2 regions of the Desulfitobacterium dehalogenans ATCC 51507 genome follow, and region 1 is predicted to be linked to the other one. Evidence: a T-box and tRNA genes for the amino acid it is inferred to sense, from the RefSeq annotation. Region 1 holds a T-box; the other holds one or more tRNA genes.
What was found. A T-box is a leader RNA that pairs with one kind of tRNA and senses whether it is charged. The one in region 1 lies ahead of tyrS (tyrosine--tRNA ligase), so its partner is inferred to be a tRNA-Tyr.
Positions count from the first base shown of each region.

Region 1 (3,408 bases):
GGTCGGCTGCGGACAAAGCACTCCGGCCTCCTCAAATCCGCCGGCGGCAGGAGGCGAAGCTGCTCCAACGGAACGCACCGTCACCGATATGGCAGGACGCACCGTCACTCTGCCTGCGGAAGTTAAAACGGTGGGGACCATCGGTTCCATCGGTGTCCTTAACGCTTTTGTGGAAACCCTGAGCGCTGGGGAAAGAATCGCTAACGAAGGTTCCCCTTCCTTTGTCAAAAGCCCCAGCTGGGAAAAATATCAGTACAAGTTCACACCGCAGATTAAAGATCTGAAACCATTCCAAGGCGCGGACAGCGAACTGCTCATGGAAAATATCCTGGCAGCCAATCCCGATATCTGTCTGACCATGAGTTCCGACCTGACGGAACAACTTGAAAAACATGGGGAAGGGGCTTATGTGGTCGATAAGCGCAAACAGGTGACCAGGGTACTGGAAGGAATGAATCTGGAGGTTACTTGTGAAATGCCGGATTATCAGCGGGTTGAATCATGTCATACACAATTTTGACAAAGCGTTTTTTACCGATTTTTAAGACATCGCCGTCGGCTAGAACTCTATCCAAATCCTCAATCTTCTCCTGATTAAGCTGTACTCCCCCTTGCTGAACCAAGCGTCTGAATTCTCCGTTGCTGGTGGCAAAACCCTTTTGTACAAGCAGGGGGATAAGCTCAATCAGCCGGCTTTGGGCCTTCACTCCAAGCTCAGGGAGCTGATCGGGAATAGCCTTTTTGCTGAAGGCAGCATCATAGAATGCCTTGGCCTGGATAACCTCCTGCTCAGTATGATACAGCCGGGTAATGATCTCCGCTAAAGCATATTTGACATCACGAGGATTTTTGCCCTGAGCCAGCTCTCTTCGGAAAGCTTCGATGCGGTCCGGGTGTTCATCCGTTGCCAGCTCAAAGTATTTCAGAATTAATTCATCGGGAACTTCCATGACTTTTTTGAACATCACTTGGGCGGGCTCATAGACCCCGATATAGTTCCCGAGGCTCTTGCTCATTTTCTCCACGCCGTCCAATCCTTCCAGAAGGGGCATAAACATGGCGATCTGTTGAGGCTGTCCCATGGCTTTCTGCAGAGTTCTGCCCATCAGGATGTTAAAGGTCTGGTCCGTGCCCCCCAGCTCCATATCTGCTTTCAGAGCCACCGAATCGTAGGCCTGCATTAAAGGATAGAAGAATTCATGGATGCCGATAGGGACATTATTGCTGAACCGCTTTTGGAAATCATCCCGTTCCATCATTCTGGCCACTGTGGTTGTGGCAGCAAGCTTAAGAACATCCTCAAAATTCAGTTGACTAAGCCATTCGCTATTATAGCGGACTGTGGTTTTCTTCTTGTCCAGTACTTTGAAAATCTGCTCGAAATAGGTCTTGGCATTTTCCTTTACTTGTTCATCAGATAGGGCATTGCGGCCTTTCGCTTTGCCGGATGGGTCGCCGATCTTTCCGGTAAAATCACCGATAATGATCACGGCTTCGTGACCAAGGTCCTGCATCTGTTTGATTTTGCGCAGTACCACGGCATGACCCAGGTGAATATCCGGTGCGCTTGGGTCGAGCCCCAGTTTGATGATTAAGGGACGGTTGTTTTTGAGGGACTCCGCCAGTTTGTTTTTCAGCTCTTCCTCATTGACCAGCATACTGACCCCTTTGGTGATGATCCGAAATTGTTCTTCTACAGTTTTCATTGGCTGACTCTCCTTGAAGATTAAAATATTATTTAATACAAGCAAGGTCTATAAGATTGGGAAATAAAAAAACTCCCGCCCTTCATTTCCAGAAGGACGAGAGTGTGCTCCCGTGTTACCACCTTACATTTACGAACAACTCGCATTGTCCGCCTTTTCGAGTACGCCATAAATATGGGTGATACTCTAGCACTATAACGTGTGCAGGAAACCGTCACAGCCTACTAAAAACGTTCGGTGTGAAGCTCAAAGAGGTATTCATAACCAGCCTGCCAAGCGCCTCTCATCATCCGGCAACTTTCTGTTTGCGGTACAGGTTACTACTTATTCTTATCACAGCTTTTGCTCTTATACTCCGAAATGCAGGAAGTCCTGCAAGTCTTTGTTATGCAGATATTAAATTAGGATATATTGTAGTAAAGCAAGGGGAAATTGTCAAGGGTTAATCAGTAATAATTTTGATTTGCACAAACAGCTGGGCAAGGAGATAAAAGTGGATAAAAAACTTATATAATAAAAAACAGCTCTGTTCTAATAGAACAGGGCTGTTTCATGTAACAAGGCTCTTTTTAACAAATGTAAAACTTAAATGTTAACTTTTATATGCAACAATGATTATCTTTTACCAAAACTTTCAAATGTACGGCGAACCATTTCTCCTCCGACGGAACCATTTTGACGGGAAGTGGCCTCTGGACCTAAGTTAACATTGAATTGAGATGCTACCGTGTTTTTGTCTACTGGTAAATTGTACTTTGCCATGATTGATTACCTCCCAAGATGTTTTGTAGTTTAGATTTTTGAGGCTTGAACCAGTAATTCTAATTTGCCCGATTTCAGGACAAATAATCAGGAAATTTATGGAGTGCAAATAGGAATAACATTGAAAAACGGAGAGGGAAGGCCTTACATTAGAGGATAAAAAGCATAAAATAAAATGGGGATCATTAAGGAAAATCCTTATTAAAATATGGCTGAAAGGATTTTGAGAATGGAGAATCTTATTCGTTTGCTTGAAGTTCATGGACCTCTAACAGGCAAAGAAATCCATGAAAAAACCGCGATAACTATTTTTGATCTCTGGGAGGAGTGTAATCAGTGTGCCGATATTATTTTAAGCACGATTGGAACAAGGTATCTAAGGCTGGATAAACATGTGGAAGGTTTTGCCCGGCTTTCCCCCTCCATAATCAGAGAATTTTATAACTATACGGTTGTCAGTTTGAAGGAACAGTCTGAGGAAGCTCATGCAAAGGCGGACCATATCCATCAATCCATCAAGAAGATCAGTAAAAATAAATTTGAAGTTGCGAAGGATATCATGGAAAAAATCATAGCATCCCAACAGGACTCTCAAAGTATTCAGGAAAAAACATGTTTTATTATTTCGGGGGATGTGGCATATGATATGGCCCATCTTGAACCAAGACCTGAATTTTCTACAGGGAAAATGGTCAAGGGGTCAGATCTCGATATTGTAATTATTTATAAAGATTTGTCTGAAGAAATTATTAAAGATATTGATTCTACCATCTATGAGTGGAAGTTTTATTTACTTAAACATCCCAGTTATAAAGAAGAAATAGATTATGTTATCAAAGATCTTTCCGTAGTGGAGAGACAATTGGCATTTGAAGGATTTGAATCCATGATCGCGGCAAAGGTTCTGGAGGAAGGGAAATTTTTATGTGGGAACCATGCA
Region 1 is NC_018017.1:1,445,970-1,449,377, forward strand. It holds gene DESDE_RS07005 (TroA family protein) at 1-520, shown strand, start outside; gene tyrS (tyrosine--tRNA ligase) at 465-1,706, opposite strand; T-box leader at 1,796-2,052, opposite strand; gene DESDE_RS07015 (small, acid-soluble spore protein, alpha/beta type) at 2,322-2,468, opposite strand; gene DESDE_RS07020 (nucleotidyltransferase domain-containing protein) at 2,677-3,408, shown strand, end outside.

Region 2 (3,408 bases), 1.0 Mb from region 1:
AAGCAAAAAGGAAAGGATGACCCTAATCTATGACCGACGAAATCGTATACGGCCGCAATGCCGTTTGGGAACTTCTCCAATCGGGCAAGCCTGTCAACAAGCTCCTTTTCCAATCGGAAGGTACGACTGGCCGCTTCCAGGACATGGTCAGCCATGCCCGGGCCCAGAAGATTCCCTTTCAATTCGTGGATAAAGCAGCCCTTGACCGTTTGACCGAAAAAGCCAAGCATCAGGGAGTCTTAGCCTACGTTGCCCCGCGGGAATATGCCGAAGTGGACGATATCCTCGCTCTGGCCGGAGAAAAAGGCGAGGATCCTTTTATCCTCGTCTTGGATGAAGTGGAAGATCCTCATAATCTAGGCGCCCTCATTCGGACAGCCGATGCTGCAGGTGTCCATGGGGTGATTATCCCAAAGCGGCGCAGTGTTTCCCTGACCGCCACTGTAGCTAAGACCTCAGCCGGTGCTGTGGAGCATGTCCTGGTAGCCCGGGTAGGGAATCTGGTTCAGACCCTGAAGGATCTCCAAAAGGCGGGGTGCTGGATCTCTGGGGCTGAAGCGGGAGGAACGGAAGTCTATGGCTCCGACCTTACAGGAGCACGGGTCATCGTCATAGGAAGTGAGGGTAAGGGATTGAGCCGGCTGATCAAAGAGACCTGTGACGAGATCGTCAGCCTCCCCATGAGAGGACAGATCAATTCATTAAATGCCAGTGTGGCGGGTTCTATTCTAATGTACGAGGTTCTTCGTCAGCGGAGGGGAAATAAAAAACATTAAAAACTTGCCTAAAAAATAGGGTAACCGGGTCCTATAATGCGAAGACCCGGGTCCAAAAGCCCAAACTCGGCTTGTAGAGTGCATGAGACGACAGAACCTCTAAAACTTCGCCTTGACGCTTCCGTTTTTTCCAAGGTATAATGAGTATGTTCTTGCGGACAAGAGCGATAATCCATTACAACATCTTCATCACCATGATACGGGAGGGATCGCTTTGACACTTAACGCCCAACTCGAAGTGTTGGAAGAGTGCGACACGAATGAAGTCATAGTGGATGAAGAAGTCGTAGAGCTGGCCAAAAACGGTGATGCCGAAGCACAGGAATACTTAATTAATAAGTACAAGAACTTTGTCAGAGCAAAAGCAAGATCATACTTCCTTATTGGAGCAGATCGTGAAGATATTATCCAAGAAGGGATGATTGGGCTCTACAAAGCGATTCGAGATTTCCGTGGTGATAAGCTCTCCTCGTTCCGAGCCTTTGCTGAGCTGTGTATTACAAGGCAGATTATTACAGCCATTAAGACAGCTACCCGGCAAAAGCATATCCCTTTGAATTCCTACGTGTCCTTAAATAAACCTATCTATGACGAAGACTCGGATAGAACCTTGCTGGATGTGATCTCCGGAACAAGAATAACCGACCCCGAGGAATTGATCATCAGTCAGGAAGAATTCGATGATATCGAAGAAAAGATGGGTGAGATCTTGAGTTCCTTGGAGTGGAAAGTCCTGATGGCTTACCTCGAAGGCAAATCCTATCAAGAGATTGCAGTAGACCTACATAGGCATGTGAAATCCATTGACAATGCTCTCCAAAGAGTAAAAAGAAAGCTTGAGCGTTACCTGGAACGTCGTGATGGATAAGCTATGCTTTGCTATGACCGGTGTTTGACTAGGATATTAAGTTAATAAAAAGAAAGAGTATCATGTTACCGGCTTGATGAAGTCGGTTTTTCATTTTGTGGTCTAGCCATTAGCTGCAGATTTCTTTTATAAAAAAGGGTGTATTTTTTTAGCTTTTGGTATATAATGAATGAGTGACTTGGGTAGGTGGCCGAGTGGTTAAAGGCGGCAGACTGTAAATCTGTTCCGAAAGGTACGGTGGTTCGAATCCATTCCTGCCCACCATTATCAAAATTCGGGATCCTGTGGATCTGGAATAAATTGAAACCATCTGAGAGGAAATGAAGTTCGAATCGTGAACTTCGTGCCTCGAATCTCGATTGACGTCGCGGGATGGAGCAGCGGTAGCTCGTCGGGCTCATAACCCGAAGGTCGTCGGTTCAAATCCGGCTCCCGCAACCAAGGACAAAAAACCGCATGGCTAATAGCTTTGCGGTTTTTCTATATTACATACTGAATTTTTCAAATTCTTGACATGGTAAATTACATGTGATAATGTATTATGAGCATGGATTGAATGCGGATTTTTAGTTGTGCCCAGGGAGGTGTTCGTGAATGCGTGTTGGCATTACTTTAGCTTGTACCGAATGTAAAAACCGGAATTATGCTTCCATAAAAAATAAGAAAAATAACCCAGATCGTTTGGAAGTTAAAAAGTATTGTAAGTTTTGCAAGTCCCACACAGCTCACAAAGAAACCAAGTAATTCATAGCTTGGCGTTTGGGCAAAATTTCTTTGCGTATTTGCCAAAAAGTCTGTACGCCGGGCTGCGTTGTCAGTAATGGTAGCTCAGAGTCTTGTAAGGATGTGATTGGATGGGCGCAGTTAAGAAGCAAACGAATGCTCCTACAAAAGAAAAGTCGACAGAGTACTTTAAGGGAGTATGGAGTGAACTTAAAAAAGTACACTGGCCGGACCGCAAACAGCTTTTGACTTATACAGGAGTAGTTCTCGTCGCTGTAGCTATTGTATCTGTCATGCTATGGATTGTCGACAGCGGATTAAGTATTTTAATAACCAAGATTCTCGGATAGGTACTCAAACAGGTTGCCCTGAAAGTACGGCAAGTTAGTTTGGGGCCTTGTATTGGAGGTTCCTGTTCGAAATATGACTAAGAACTGGTATGTTATTCACACTTATTCCGGTTATGAGAATAAGGTGAAGACCAATCTTGAAAAGCGCGTAGAATCCATGAATATGGAAGATAAAATCTTCCGTGTTCTTGTTCCCATGGAAGATGAGATTGAAATCAAAAATGGGAAGAAGAAGGTCGCCAAGCGTAAAGTTTTCCCGGGCTATGTTCTGGTGGAAATGGATATGACGGACGATTCATGGTATGTGGTGCGCAATACTCCGGGTGTGACAGGTTTTGTCGGCACCGGGGCAAAGCCCATCCCTTTGCTGGATCATGAAGTACAAGCTATTTTAAAGCAAATGGGCGTGGAAGAAGTCCGCACACGTGTGGATTATACCGTGGGCCAAAACGTACGTGTAACATCAGGTCCTTTTAAGGATTTCATCGCTTCTGTTCGGGAAATCCTTGAAGATAAAGGGAAGCTGCGGGTTTCTGTGTCCATGTTTGGACGGGAGACTCCGGTAGAACTTGATTTTGCTCAGGTCGAGAAAGTCGACTAAGCAGTAAATTACCCTATTAAGGAGGTGTAACTATGGCAAAGAAAGTCGTTGGTTTGGTTAAATTAGCTATCAACGCAGGTAAAGCAAATC
Region 2 is NC_018017.1:419,272-422,679, forward strand. It holds gene thyX (FAD-dependent thymidylate synthase) at 1-33, shown strand, start outside; gene rlmB (23S rRNA (guanosine(2251)-2'-O)-methyltransferase RlmB) at 30-776, shown strand; gene sigH (RNA polymerase sporulation sigma factor SigH) at 991-1,644, shown strand; tRNA gene DESDE_RS01980 (tRNA-Tyr) at 1,825-1,908, shown strand; tRNA gene DESDE_RS01985 (tRNA-Met) at 2,011-2,085, shown strand; gene rpmG (50S ribosomal protein L33) at 2,239-2,388, shown strand; gene secE (preprotein translocase subunit SecE) at 2,499-2,717, shown strand; gene nusG (transcription termination/antitermination protein NusG) at 2,791-3,318, shown strand; gene rplK (50S ribosomal protein L11) at 3,351-3,408, shown strand, end outside.
Region 2: it encodes a tRNA-Tyr, which carries the amino acid that the T-box ahead of tyrS (tyrosine--tRNA ligase) is inferred to sense. The anticodon was not compared.